Regions from separate parts of the Limosilactobacillus albertensis genome, predicted to be linked through region 1. Evidence: predicted binding sites of a transcription regulator. Region 1 holds the regulator's gene; each other region holds the start of a gene.

Region 1 (5,086 bases):
CATGTCAATCCGAATCATATTATCTTCTGATCCGAAAATAGCTGCCGCCAGCGCTTTAGCTAACTCTGTCTTTCCTACCCCTGTTGGCCCTAAGAACATGAACGAACCGATTGGACGACTTGGATCCTTTAACCCGCTTCGTGCCCGCCGGATCGCTTTGGCCACTACCGCAACAGCTTCATCTTGCCCAATTACCCGTTGATGAAGAACTTTTTCAAGATTAACTAAGCGTTCACTTTCGCTCTTTTTTAACTGTGTCAACGGAACACCTGTCCATTCGGCAACAACTTGGGCAATATTTTCACCAGTTACCTTTAATTTATAATTTTGTGAATTTTTCTTTTGATTGCGCTGCTCTTTACGGTCAATCTTATCTTTAAGCGCTAATTCTTGTTGACGAAGCGTTGCTGCCTGATCAAAGTCTTGGTTATCAATTGCCTCTTCCTTCTGTGCCCGCAAGTCTTCTAACTGACTCTCAAGAGATGGTTGCCGGTTCTTTTTATCTTCAGCATCAATTCTGACCATTGCTGCCGACTCATCAATTAAATCAATTGCTTTGTCAGGCAGGAATCGATCAGAAATATAACGATCAGACAGTTTAACTGCTTGTTCTAATGCATCATCAGTAATCCTAGCATGGTGATGTTCTTCATATTTTGGTCTTAAGCCGCGTAGGATTTGGAGAGTTTGATCTGTCGTTGGTTCGTCTACTTGGACAGTCGCAAATCGCCGTTCAAGAGCGGCATCAGATTCAATATACTTTTGATACTCGTCAAGGGTCGTGGCACCAATTGTTTGCAATTCACCACGCGCCAATGCAGGTTTTAAGATATTTGAGGCATCAATAGCACCTTCTGCACCCCCAGCACCAATTAGCGTATGAAGCTCATCGATGAAAAGAATTACATGCCCATCAGTTTGAATCTCATCAATGACTTTCTTTAGCCGGTCCTCAAATTCACCACGATATTTAGTACCTGCAACTAATGATCCCATATCTAACATCATTAATCGTTTATTTGCCAGCTCATCTGGTACCTTTCCATCAACCATTCGCTGAGCTAAGCCTTCTGCAATCGCTGTCTTCCCTACTCCTGGTTCTCCAATTAGAACCGGATTATTTTTGGTACGACGGCTGAGAATTTGTTCTACACGTTTAACTTCTTTCTCTCGCCCAATAACAGGATCAAGGCGGCCATTACGGGCTAGTTCTGTCATATCCCGAGCTAATTTATCCAAAGTAGGTGTGCCATTTTGCTGAGGCCGTCGCCGTACTTGTTGCCGATTTGCCGACCGTTGCTGGTTATCGGCAATTCCTAATCGTCGTAAAATAACCTTCCTCATCTGCCGTGGCACAATATCTAGACTGTATAGAATACGCGAAGATAGGACGCTCTCATCAGCAATTAAAGCTAATAATAAGTGTTCAGTTCCTATCTTTAACGCATGCATTTGTTGGGCCTCTCTACCAGCTAGTGATAGTACCTGTTTTGCTTTAGGTGAATATGGTAGATAATCTGATGCTCCTAAGTTTTCCATCGTCCCATAACCAATTAGACGTTCAATTTCTTCACGAATATCATCACTGGTTACAGAAAATTGTTCAAAAATCTTATTAGCAATGCCATCTTTATCCATTGAGAGAGCAAGCAAAAGGTGTTCAGTGCCCACTGCTTGATGTTTAAAATATTTTGCTTGTTCCTGCGCAATTGCTAGAACATGCTTTGCACTTGGTGTGAACATATTATCCATGTACAGTCCCCCTTTTAACTCTCATAGCGTAGTCGGTTCAAGAATGATATTAGAATCCGTGCTCGAAGATGATCTTCAGCTTTACTATCACCGATTGATAAAGCTTGTTTGGATAATGCCACTAACATCAAATCACCTTCACGTCTTGTAATTACGTTTTCTTCATATAATGTACGAACAATATCAAAAGCATCACGCTCACGAACCGAATCGCCAATTGCTTGAATGAGTGAGTTTAGCACATTTACGTCATCAAGTAAATTAACCCGCTCAATTCGAATATATCCACCGCCACCACGCTTGCTTTTAACTAAATAACCATTTTGAATGGTAAATCGAGTCTTTATTACATAATTAATCTGTGATGGCACAACATCAAAATGATTGGCAATCTCAGAACGTCGAATCTCGACCTGTGCTGAATCACCAAGAATTTCTTTTAAATATGCTTCGATAATATCTGAAATACTTTTATTCTCCATTATATCACCTCGGCTTCTCTGACTAATCTTGACCATTATTTTACCACACTTTTAAAACCGACGCCTAATTCTCTGATTATCTTTACTGATTTTAAGAGAATAATAAAGACTAGTGAAACCTTCTCGCTTCACTAGCCTTTTAGAGAATTAAATATGAACTATTTTAATTATTTATTGTGAACAAAATCAACAACGTTACGACCAACAACCTTATTATCCTTAAGTTCTTGAATCATGTCGTTAATTTCACTTAACTTACGAGTCTTTACAATTGGGTGAACCTTACCTTCAGCACCGAATTGGAAACATTCAGCTAAGTCTTGACGAGTACCAACTAATGAACCCGCAACAATGATACCATCAAGAACAGTCTTAGCAATGTTAAGCTTCATGTCACCTTGTGGAAGGGCAACAGCAACTAACTTACCATCTGGACGAAGAGAGTCAACAGCTTGATCAAAGGCAGCCGTCGTTACAGCAGTAACTACAGCAGCATGAACACCGCCAACCTTTTCTTGAATTTGTTGATCAACATCACCATCATGACGGTTAATCAAAATTTCAGCACCATTTTCCTTAGCAGCTTGAAGCTTGTCAGGGTTACCATCAACGGCAATAACGTGAGCGCCAAAGACATTGTGAGCAAATTGGATACCTAAGTTACCCAAACCACCAGCACCAACAATGGATACCCATTGACCTGGCTTAATGTCAGCAACCTTTAATGCCTTGTACATAGTAACACCAGCACAAGTTAATGAAGTAGCTTCAACAGGGTCAAGGCCTTCTGGAACCTTAACAGCGTAATCAGCTGGAACAATACATTGTTCAGCCATTGCACCATCGGCAGTATAACCAGCGTTAAGAACGTTCCGACAAAGGGTCTCACGACCAGTCAAACAGTATTCACAGTGTCCACAGCCCTTAAAGAACCAAGCAATTGATACTCGGTCGCCAACTTTTAAGGAAGTAACGCCAGGGGCAACCTTGGATACACGACCAACACCTTCGTGTCCAATAATCCGACCTGGCTTCTTGCCAAAATCACCAGCAGCACAGTGAAGGTCAGTGTGGCATAAACCACAGTATTCCATATCAACTAATGCTTCGCCCGGCTTTAAATCCCGGAGCTGAACATCTTTAACAGTAACGTATCCATCTACTGGATCATTAATTACAGCAGCCTTCATAAGGTAAGATCTCCTTTAATAAACAAATTACTTTTTACAATGCTTATAGTACCATAACTCCTTGACAAATTTAAAGTGAAATTTTGCACATTTATAGAACCCGTCATGATACCACTACAATATATCTACTCTTAAATCATTAACAGATAAGGAACCACCGCTTCTAAACCAATGCAAATAAATTTGTACAGTAAATCACTTACAATTTATCACTAAAAATTTACTTTTAATAAAGTCAGTTATTCTATCTCCACGAGGAATGTTATAATTTATTTAACCATTCAAAGGAGTGATATCAATGGCTTATGGATATATCACCAAGCTAAATGAAAAAGTAGAACGTCGGCATGTCCGTTACAATAATCGTTACGGGATAGCTATTGCGGCCGATATTTATGCCCCTAAAAATTTAAAAGAGGACTAATTATTACCAGCAATTATTATCGGAGCCCCATACGGAAGTACCAAGGAACAAGCCGCAGCGGTTTACGCAAATAAATTTGCACAACTTGGTTTTATCACGTTGGCATTTGACCAAGTATATATGGGAGAATCTGCTGGTGAACCTCGGCACGTTGCATCTCCTGACTTGTACGCCGAATCCTTTAGTGCAGCAGTTGATTATTTAGGAACTAAAGCTGCACATGTTAATCGGGAACAAATTAGCGTAATTGGAATTAGTGGCGGCGCAGGATTTGCGATCAGCGCGGCAGCTGTTGATACACGAATTAAGTCGGTTGTTACTATTTCACTGTATGACATGACAGATATTCGTGAAATGGCCAACCTGGCACCAGAACAGCTATTCCAGCTTAAAGATCAATTATCTCGCCAGCGCTGGGATGACTTTGAAAATGGACAGCCCGATTATCACCCATCATTCCCTGAAACGCCATATGATAGTATCGATGATTTACCAAATCAGGATAATCTAACAAACGAATGGCTCCGTTTCTATGCTCTTAAGCGGGGATTCCATCCAAATGCCCGTGGAACTGCAACTACTACTTCTAACCTTGCAATGCTCGAATTTTCTGCCATGGATTACATTAAAGAAATTTCACCGCGACCAATTTTATTTGTCTATGGGGACAAGGCGCATTCACGGTCTTATTCCGAGCGAGCTTACTACCTTGCTGATCAGCCAAAGCAGAAACTCGTTATTGAAAATTGTGAACACATTGATCTCTATGACAACATGGAAAAAATTCCTGTTGAACAAATTGCAAAGTTTATAAAAGATAGTTTTAATAAATGATCTAAGACGTCAATTGGCACTCCTAATGCTAGTTGACGTTTTTATTTATTTACTTAATCACATAAGAACAATAGTTGAAGCTTCTCAGCACTATAAGCTATAATTTTAGCCATCCTACTTTTAATTTAACAAATAGACTCTTAGGGAGACTAAATTATGAAGGAACTCAAAGTTTTTCTAATATCATCAGCTATTTTATTTTTATTTGCTATTACATATTTTATCTTGATTCCCCTCAATCTTCATTACAATGCCTACTATTACGCAACCCATATGCCGCATAAAAGATATCAATACCCTTTTATTGCCGTAATAAACGTGCGATCTGATGACCCCCTCGCTCGAAAATACGTGCCAGGATACAAAGTCGAATATTTTGGAGATGTTCGAGAAGGTTTTAATCC
Region 2 (5,086 bases), on a different contig from region 1:
ATTGGTCAGCACCAATTTCATACCAAAATTGCCCGTTTTTAGTTGCAACCCGGTGGAAAGATTTTACTGTAATATCAGCAGGGAGAGGGGCACCAATCGGCATCCCGCCAGCTGTATCAAAGACCTGTGTCGGTGCATCAAGACGTAGGTACATTTCGATTGATTGAACTTCACCCCAGTTTTGCTTACGGTAAAAAAGGTGAACTATCCGTTGCCGCATGTCAAATGTGCCCCGAGTTTCGCCTTCCGTCTTTACATACCGGTAATTAGGAAATTGTTTCCGCTCAATTTGGTATTCTTGGCCGATAAAACCGCGTAATAACTGCGGCACGGTAAGATTTGCTCCCGAATCAATATCATTATAGTAAACCCAGATTGGATTTCCAGTTTTAAACTTGTCAATCATTATTAACACTCCGTAACCTAAATTATCTATTATTATAGCGCTTTTTGGTAGCTGACACGATATTGAACCATTATATTTCTCTTGATAATTGCGAATAGGTAAAATTTCTATTACAATAGGCCTATTCAAATTTATTTAGGAGAATTGAAATGGCAAGAACTCGGCACCAACAAATAAGACATAACACGACTTTGGCAATTTTTATTGCGATTATCCTTTTACAGGATTTTGTCCCGTTTTTTGGCAATATTCCATTGGGACCGTTGAGTATAACCACTCTTCATGTGACAGTCAGCATTGCCGCGATTGTCTTGGGCCCTATAGATGGTGCAATTATTGGCGGTATTTGGGGAATTTTAACATGGATTCGTGCTTTTGTTGCTCCTAGTAGTCCGCTTGCACCATTAGTATTTGTTAATCCGCTTGTCTCGGTTGTTCCCCGAATCATGATTGGGTTACTTGCTGGCTATACATTTATTCTTTTGCGTCGGCTATTTAAATCTAAATATGGTGCCGCAATTGGTGCCGCAATTATTGGAACCCTTACTAATACTGGATTAGTTTTAGGCTTTATCTATCTATTTTATCGTACTCCAGCAGTTGCGCAAACATATGGCGTCAATGTTAACCATTTATTAATTGCCCTTGAAACAGTGATGGCGACTAATGGGCTGGCTGAGCTAATTTTAGCAATTATTTTGGTCCCAATGGTTGCAATTCCCGTGTTAGAAGTTCGCCGTCGATTAGAGGTAAACTAAAAGAACTTGAGAGTAAAGTCGTTATGACCATACTTTCAAGTTCTTTTTTGGTTAAATTATTTTGCTGGTACTTCTTGTGCTTCTTCAACGACAATATCACCATCATCATTGAGGTTAGCAGTTAATTTATGAGCATCACTATGATCAAGAATATAATCAGCAATTCGATCTTCAATTTGTTCTTGAATTACTCGACGAAGCGGGCGTGCTCCCATCTTAGGGTCAAAGCCCATGTCGACTAGTTTTTCTTCAACACCATTAGTAACTTCAATATGCAAATCCTTGTCGGCGAGCATGTTGTTAACATCAGAGATCATTAAGTTAACGATCTTCATCAAGTCATCCTTAGTTAAAGCGTTGAATTGAACGATATCGTCAAAACGATTTAAGAATTCTGGCTTGAAGTAATTAGTTAATTTGTCAATGATTGAGTGGGTGCTGCCATTAGATTCAGCACCAAAACCAACGCTGGCCTCAGCATCACCGGTTCCGGCATTCGATGTCATGATAATAATCGTGTCCTTGAAACTAACTGTTCGTCCTTGCGAATCAGTTAACCGGCCATCATCGAGAATCTGTAAGAACATGTGCATTACATCTGGGTGAGCTTTTTCAACTTCATCAAGAAGGATCAAGCTGTATGGGTGCCGCCGTACTTGTTCGGTTAATTGACCGGCTTCCTCATAACCAACGTAACCAGGGGCCGCTCCGATAAGTTTGGAAGTAGAAGTTTTATCCATGTATTCGGACATATCAAACCGGATCATTGCGTCCTTAGAACCAAATAGTTGAAGGGCAAGTTGCTTAGCTGTTTCGGTCTTACCAACACCAGTAGGGCCAACAAAGAGGAAACTACCAATTGGCCGACCGGACTTGTTTAGACCGATCCGATTACGCCGAATAGCACGGGCAACCTTGTCAACGGCTTGTGTTTGACCGATAACGTGTTCATCGAGCTTCTTATCAAGGTCGCGAAGTTGGTTTTCTTCCTGTTTTTGAAGGTCGCCAACCGGAATATTAGTCCGCTCCTCAACGATTCGTTGCATATCTTTGACGGTAACAGTTGCAGAATCTTCGGTATGGTTTTCTTCTGCTTCTTTCTTCGCCTTTTCAAGCTTTGCAACTTGATCCCGATAAAAGGCAGCCTTTTCGTAATCCTGATTATCTGCGGCCTGTTGCTTATGTGCCTCAGCCGTATGGATTTCATTTTCAATTGCGTTAGGATCTACATTCTTAAGAGTTAAGTTCTTCTTTGAGCCGGCTTCATCAAGTAGGTCGATGGCCTTATCAGGAAGATACCGATCTTGAATATAGCGGTCGGAAAGCTTAGCAGCAGCAACGACAGCATCGTCAGTATATTTGACGTGGTGATAATCTTGATAACGGCTCTTAATACCATTGAGGATCCGGATGGTCTCTTCAACAGATGGTTCATCAACTTCAACTGGTTGGAACCGACGTGCAAGAGCAGCATCTTTTTCAATCTTCCGGTATTCATTAAGTGTAGTAGCACCGACTAATTGAAAATCACCACGGGCAAGGGCAGGCTTAAGAACGTTTCCAGCATCCATGCCGCCTTCAGCATTACCAGCTCCCATGATTTCATGGACTTCATCGATAAAGAGAATGATATTCTTATTCTTACGAACTTCTTCCATTAACTGTTGCATCCGTTTTTCAAATTGTCCACGAATTCCAGTACCTTGGACAAGTGAAACAACATCGAGACGGATAATTTCCTTATTAGCAAGCTTTTCTGGAACTTGACCGCTTACAATTGCCTGGGCCAAACCTTCAACAACGGCCGTCTTACCAACCCCGGCTTCACCAATAAGAACAGGGTTATTCTTTGTCCGTCGGTTTAGAATTTCGATTACGCGCTTGATTTCGTTATCCCGACCAATAACCGGATCGATCTTTCCTTGGCGGGCGAAGTCGGTAAGATTAATACCATATTGTCCTAGGATACCTTTACCGTTGCGTCCGCCGCCTTGACGTTGAGCCTGACCGTTTATATTTTGACCATTAGCGCCAGCAGCTTGACTTTGCATATTATTCATTGCGTTCATGAAGTCTTCGAGGCTTCCAAAACCGAAATTATTCATTCCGTTACCTCCATTCATCATTTCTGTTTGTAGATTTTGTAATTTTTGATAACAATTTTGGCAGAGGTCTATTTGAATCCGTTGACCATTGAAATTCATTTGTAGATGAATCGTGGCCGGATTTTGATGACAATATTGACATAGCATCTGAAATTAAATACCTCCTAAAGTAGTTCAGCAAGATTGTGTCTGTTTGACCTTTCTTGACCATTGATTAATATTATACTTACTTTTTATCGCAAAGCAAGTCATAAAACCTAAATATTTTCTTAAGTAAGGGGCATCCTTGTACGTTTAATCAAAATTACTTAGGAACGCCTAAAAGGATCCCACTATGATTTTAGCACTCTTTAGTCATGAATGCTAAAACGGATGCTTTATAATATTTATCGTGTATAATTAGGTAGACAGAGATCTTTATATTGAGGTGATTGGATGCCAGAAGAAAAGTTTGAACAATTACTAGATGACTTGCGAACCAAAAAAATTGATCATTTTGAAATTACCCCTGAGAATTTTCAGGAATTTCAACCGATTTTTCATGCTTACGCTTATCGCTCCCAGATTGAAGGAAAAGCACAACGCGGCGGTAAAATTACTTATCAATTGCGAGAGCGATAAATCGCAAGATGTAAGCTTGTATTTAACGCTTACAATTGCTAAAATGTAAATATCGAGGTGTATCAGCGGTCCAGCTGCTGATAATAAATTAATTATATCTGCTCGAAGGAGACTGATTAATATGGAAAAACGTGAATTTACAATTACTTCAGAGACCGGTATTCATGCTCGTCCAGCTACTATTTTGGTACAAGCTGCTTCAAAGTTCTCATCTGATATTACTCTTTCATACGAAGGCAAGAGTGTTAACTTGAAGTCAATCATGGGTGTAATGTCACTTGGTGTTGGTCAAAATGCTAAGGTTACTATTGCTGCTAATGGTGATGATGAAAAAGAAGCATTGGATACCGTTGCTGAAACTATGAAAAAGGAAGGATTGACTGACTAATGTCTTTACTGCTAGACGGGCTTGCGGCTAGTAGTGGGATTACCATCGCACCTGCACGCCTGTTAGTAGGGTCAGATCTATCTATAAAAAAACAGCATACAGCTGATGAGAATCATGAGGTCGCCCGGCTTCATGATTCTTTTGCGTTAAGCAGGACTGAGCTTCAAGCATTGTCTCAGCAGGCACATCACCGGCTCGGTCAGCGCGCAGTGACAATTATTGACACGCAGATTGCAATTTTAGATGATCCGACTTTACGAGATAAGATTATTGACCGGATTAATAGTCATCATGCTACAGCGGAGTGGGCGGTCAAAAAGATAGAGGACTATTATTTAAATATTTTTGAGCATAAAAATGATAATGATTATCTATATGCTCGTGCAACTGCATTACGTGATGTGACTAAAAGAATTTTGAGTCACTTATTGAACGTTCCCCTACCGGATCCTGCTTTGTTGGACCATCGTGCTATTTTTGTAGCAGATAATATTACTCCTACAGATACTGCCCAGTTCAATAAAAGGTACGTTGCCGGAATTGTGACAACAAATGGCGGTAGAACATCTCATTTTACGATTATGAGTAAGACGTTGGCACTGCCGGCTGTTGTTGGTGTTAAAAATGCAACAACGCTAATTCATGATGGCGATATGTTAATTGTCGATGGCATTCACGGAAAAGTTATCGTTGACCCAACCAATGATGAAATTGAACATTACCGTTTACTGGCTGGTAAGTTTGCACAAGAACAGCAAAAGTGGGGCGCTTTAAAAGATAAGCAGACTGTGAGCGCGGACGGACGCCG
Region 3 (5,086 bases), on a different contig from region 1:
CAGCAATTGCAACGACAAATCAAACTGTTGCATAACCCTGATTATATTCAGCAGGTTATCCGTGCTAAGTATAATTATTCTAAAAAAGGCGAGACAGTCTATAACCTGAACTAATGATCATAAAATAAGATGTTTAGAGTAGGGTTAAAAAGGTTTAAATGTTAAAATTAAGAATGTAATTGGGTGAAATTATTGCCTTAAATTTTATGGTGATTTTTATGTATTTCCATGCTTATAAATAGTGAAGTTATGGTATACTCAAATACAAAAATATGAGATGGTTCGAGGAGGATCTATAGGTTTCATGGCAATTGAAGTTGGAGCAAAGGTTTCAGGTAAGGTTTCAGGAATCACTAATTTTGGTGCATTCGTTGATTTAGATGATAATCAGACAGGATTGGTACACATCAGTCAAATCTCTGATAAATACATCAAGGACGTTCATGATGTATTGGCAGTTGGGGATGAAGTTACTGCAAAGGTAACACGGATTGGTGACGACGGTAAGATTGCCCTTTCAATCAAGGCCGCTGCTCCTCATGAACATCAAGATCATCATGATAACCATCATCGTGAAAATAATCATCACGAACGAAACAATAATTTCCGTGGACACCACGATAGTTTTCGCGGTGGCTTTGGTGGGGGACGACACCACAATAACCACCAACACGAAGACTTTAACGATATGCTCGCAGGCTACTTGAAAGAAAGTGAATCACGCTTATCTACCTTAAAACGGCAAACAGATGGTAAGCGTGGTGGCCGTGGCGGTCGACGGAGCTAATATGACAAAGCTACAACAAGCATTTGAGCGGCACCTTATTAGGAGTCGCTTTTTTACTTATCAGGATAAAGTCGTAGTTGCTGTTTCAACAGGCGTGGATTCGATGGTCTTGTTGGACCTGTTACAACGATTGCCGACTTCATACCGTCCACAAATAATTGTCGCGCATATGAATCATGAATTACGTGCGCAAAGTCGGCTTGAAGAACAATTTATTCAGCAATATTGTAAGCAACATGACCTACCGCTAGAAATTGCTCATTGGCCGAAAGTACAGCACCCGCAAAATGGTGTTGAAAATGCGGCACGGCAGGCTAGGTATCGGTTCTTTAAACAGGTACTTGAGAAATATTCTGCCGAGTATTTAGCAACTGCCCATCATCAAAACGATCTGGCGGAGACGATGCTGATGAAACTAACCCGTGGCGGACAAATTGATCAGTTAGTCGGAATAAGAGATCAGCGGCCATTCGGTAAAAACAAGCTGGTAAGACCTTTATTGCCCTTTAGGAAGGAGAGTATTCGCGATTATGCACAGGGGCATCATCTTAAATGGTATGAGGATGAAACGAACAATGATTTGGATATTCAACGAAATCGTTATCGTCATGAAATAATTCCGTTACTTGAAAAAGAAAATCCACAGGTACTTTCTCACCTGACGCATTACCACCAACAGCTAAGCGAACTATTAGCTTGGCGCGATCAAGAGGTAGGTCAACGATTGCAGGTGATAGTTAGCGCAGAGGGCAAATTAAATGTTGCGGGTTTGCTTGAGAGTAATCGTTTTTTACAAAAAGACCTTTTGCGTCAATGGCTTAGCAACCAGCACGTTCATGACGTTAAAGAGCAGCAGTTAAGCGAGCTATTACAGGTACTAACAAATAGTAATAAGCCGCAGCAAACCGTCCTATTACCTCATCAATATAAGCTCGAAAGAAATTATTCTGTGTGCGTAATAAAAAAAGCGAATAATCAGATTAATGCTCTACAAAATCCCCGAGAGCATGTGATAGAATTGGAACAATGGTATCAAGTTGATAAGACAAGCATGATAGCTGTCTCTACTGAAAAGGCCTTTTTTGCCGACGAAAAGAAACTATCTTTACAATGGCTTGCTCCGGATCAGTTTCCGTTACGCATACGCAAATGGCAAAAAGGAGATCACATCCGGTTAAAGGGTGGTCAGCATCAACTAGTAAAACGGGTGTTGATCAATCAAAAAGTACCGCAAGATCAGCGTGACCAGCAGCAAGTGCTTATAGATGCTCACGGTGAGGTTATTTGGTTGATCAATCGCAAATGGAGCTGGTTTGAACGCCCAACGGATTATCAGCAGGCTTGGCGATTATGCTTTATTGGTATAAAAGATAAGGAGTAAAAGAATGAATAACGATATTGAGCGTGTCTTATATAGCGAAGAAGTGCTTGGCAAACGGATGGATGAATTGTCAAAAGACCTAACAAAGGATTATAAAGATAAGCGGCCAATCATCATTTCGGTATTAAGCGGGGCAGTTTTATTTACTGTTGATATGATAGAGCGGCTAGACATTATGGCCCAAATTGACTTTATTGATGTATCAAGCTATTTTGGCGGCTTAGGGTCAACTGGAACGGTAAAGCTCATTCATGATTTAAAAACAGATGTAAAAGACCGGCATGTTTTGATTATGGAAGATATTGTTGATACTGGTCATACCTTAAAATACTTAATGGACCTATTAGCGGATCGAGGAGCTAAAAGCATTAAGGTTTGCTCCCTATTAAATAAGCCGGAAGGTCGGGAAGTTGACGTCGATCCTGATTATGTTGGATTCACGGTTCCTAAAGAATTTTTAGTAGGGTATGGGTTAGATTACAAGGGATTTTACCGGAATTTACCATATGTTGGAATTTTGAAGCCATCTGTATACCAAAATGACTAAAAATGTTAGATAATTAAAGGGACGGGAAATTCTATTTAGATAACCAGAATTTAAAGATATTCTTAATTAAGGCTGTTTTTATAGATCCGTAAATTTGTAGTAGGTATTATATAAAATGTTGACGATAAAACTGTTAATTCTTCTGGGAAATTAATGGTCAATATTTGTCAAATATGCTATGATAGTGACTACAATTATAAAAATATCGTTGCTGGTAGATAGGAGGTTGTTATGAACAACAATCGTAAAAAGAATAATTTTACTCATAACGTTCTCTTCTATGCCGTGATGTTCTTGTGTATTATGGGAATTGCTTACTTCTTCTTTGGTGGTAACGCATCAAACGGACAAAGTAAGACGGTTTCTCAAAGCGAGTTTATCTCTGAACTGAAGAGTAATAAAGTTAAGAGCGTTCAGCTTCAGCCAAATGGCGGTGTTTATAAGGTTACGGGTACTTACCGTAAGCCGCAATCTAATAACAGTAATGCTGCTAATAACAATGGCTTTGCTCTTGCTACGCAACGAAACAATAAGGTTACTCAATTCCAGAGTTCTGTTCTGGAGAGCGATGTAACTATTAGTCAGCTTCAAAAATATGCTAATCGTCATGATGTGAAGATTAGCACACGGGCTGAAGAATCTAATAGTGTTTGGATGAACCTATTGTTGACCGTATTACCGCTAGTTATCATGATTTTCTTCTTCTACATGATGATGGGTCAAGCTGGCCAAGGCGGTGGCGGACGTGGAGTAATGAGTTTTGGTAAGACAAAGGCTAAACCAGCTGATGCCAAGAAAAACAAGGTTCGTTTCTCCGATGTTGCCGGTGAAGAAGAAGAAAAGCAAGAGTTGGTTGAAGTTGTTGAATTTTTGAAGAATCCAAAGAAATTCACCAAACTTGGTGCTAGAATTCCATCTGGTGTTTTGCTTGAGGGTCCTCCAGGTACTGGTAAGACCTTATTAGCTAAAGCAGTTGCCGGTGAATCTGGCGTACCTTTCTTCTCAATCTCAGGTTCTGACTTTGTTGAAATGTTTGTCGGTGTTGGTGCCAGTCGTGTTCGGGACTTGTTTGAACAGGCTAAGAAAGCCGCACCAGCGATTATCTTCATTGATGAAATTGATGCTGTTGGTCGTCGCCGTGGTAACGGCATGGGTGGCGGTCACGATGAACGTGAACAAACCTTGAACCAATTGTTAGTTGAAATGGATGGTTTCCAAGGTGACGAAGGAATCATCGTAATGGCAGCTACTAACCGTTCCGATGTCTTGGACCCCGCTCTTCTTCGTCCGGGTCGGTTTGACCGTAAGATTTTAGTTGGACGGCCAGACGTTAAAGGTCGTGAAGCTATTCTTCGGGTTCATGCTAAGAACAAACCGATGGCAAGCGATGTTGACTTGAAAGAAATTGCTAAGCAGACACCTGGATTTGTCGGTGCGGATTTGGCAAACTTGCTAAATGAAGCTGCATTATTAGCTGCTCGGCGGAATAAAACTGAAATTGATGCTGCGGATTTGGATGAAGCTGAAGATCGGGTAATTGCAGGACCAGCTAAGCATAACCGAGTTCAGTCCGAACAGGAAAGAAAGACAGTTGCTTTCCACGAAGCAGGTCATACAATTGTTGGTTTAGTATTGAATGACGCGCGTGTTGTTCATAAGGTTACGATTGTCCCTCGTGGTCGAGCGGGCGGTTATGCTATTATGCTTCCACGTGAAGATCAAATGCTTATGTCGAAAAAGAATGCAATGGAGCAGATTGCCGGTTTAATGGGTGGTCGTGCGGCTGAAGAGTTAGTCTTTAAGTCCCAATCTTCAGGTGCCTCCAATGACTTTGAACAGGCAACCCAGATTGCTCGTTCAATGGTTACTCAATATGGTATGAGCGATAAGATTGGTCCGGTAGAACTGCAGAGTTCTGGTCAGGTCTTTACAGGTCAAGGCTATGACCAATCACCTTACTCAGAAAAGACTGCTGCTTTAGTTGATGAAGAAGTACGGCGGATCTTAATGGAAGGTCATGAAACGGCCTTGCATATTATTGAGACGCACCGTGAGCAACATAAGCAGATTGCTGAAGCATTACTTAAGTACGAAACGCTTGATGAGAAACAGATCCTTAGTCTTTACAAGACAGGAAAGGTTCCTGATAAGGACGTGGCTGCTGAAGATGAAGAAGCACGGGCACAAACCTTTGAGGAATCAAAGCGTGAACTTGAACGATTGGAAAATGAACGTCATGATGAAGCTAAGAGTGACAAAGCTGACTCAGATACTTCAAGTGATGATTCAACCAATTCACAGTCGAGTGATGATTCAGATAACTCTGAGGATAAGTAAATTATTGAAAAGACGGAAGAAACAAAACCTGATG

The links. The regulator CtsR, encoded in region 1, represses protease genes until heat stress. The targets are predictions, from matches to a motif close to TTGGTCAAAAAAGGTCAAANA.
Region 2: the regulator CtsR is predicted to act here: its motif matches at 3,460-3,480, upstream of H5S41_RS08540 (ATP-dependent Clp protease ATP-binding subunit).
Region 3: the regulator CtsR is predicted to act here: its motif matches at 2,869-2,889, upstream of ftsH (ATP-dependent zinc metalloprotease FtsH).

The regions. Positions count from the first base shown of each region.
Region 1 covers NZ_JACIVD010000065.1:88,420-93,505, reverse strand. Annotated here, with positions in the region: gene H5S41_RS07080 (ATP-dependent Clp protease ATP-binding subunit) at 1-1,752, opposite strand, end outside; gene H5S41_RS07075 (CtsR family transcriptional regulator) at 1,767-2,234, opposite strand; gene adhP (alcohol dehydrogenase AdhP) at 2,402-3,424, opposite strand; gene H5S41_RS11965 (hypothetical protein) at 3,723-3,848, shown strand; gene H5S41_RS07065 (alpha/beta hydrolase) at 3,861-4,682, shown strand; gene H5S41_RS07060 (hypothetical protein) at 4,839-5,086, shown strand, end outside.
Region 2 covers NZ_JACIVD010000068.1:5,088-10,173, reverse strand. Annotated here, with positions in the region: gene H5S41_RS08550 (MucBP domain-containing protein) at 1-406, opposite strand, end outside; gene H5S41_RS08545 (ECF transporter S component) at 556-1,164, shown strand; gene H5S41_RS08540 (ATP-dependent Clp protease ATP-binding subunit) at 1,221-3,416, opposite strand; gene ykzS (protein YkzS) at 3,705-3,890, shown strand; gene H5S41_RS08530 (phosphocarrier protein HPr) at 4,012-4,278, shown strand; gene ptsP (phosphoenolpyruvate--protein phosphotransferase) at 4,278-5,086, shown strand, end outside.
Region 3 covers NZ_JACIVD010000071.1:5,408-10,493, reverse strand. Annotated here, with positions in the region: gene H5S41_RS10155 (septum formation initiator family protein) at 1-114, shown strand, start outside; gene H5S41_RS10150 (S1 domain-containing RNA-binding protein) at 305-787, shown strand; gene tilS (tRNA lysidine(34) synthetase TilS) at 789-2,168, shown strand; gene hpt (hypoxanthine phosphoribosyltransferase) at 2,173-2,715, shown strand; gene ftsH (ATP-dependent zinc metalloprotease FtsH) at 2,947-5,052, shown strand.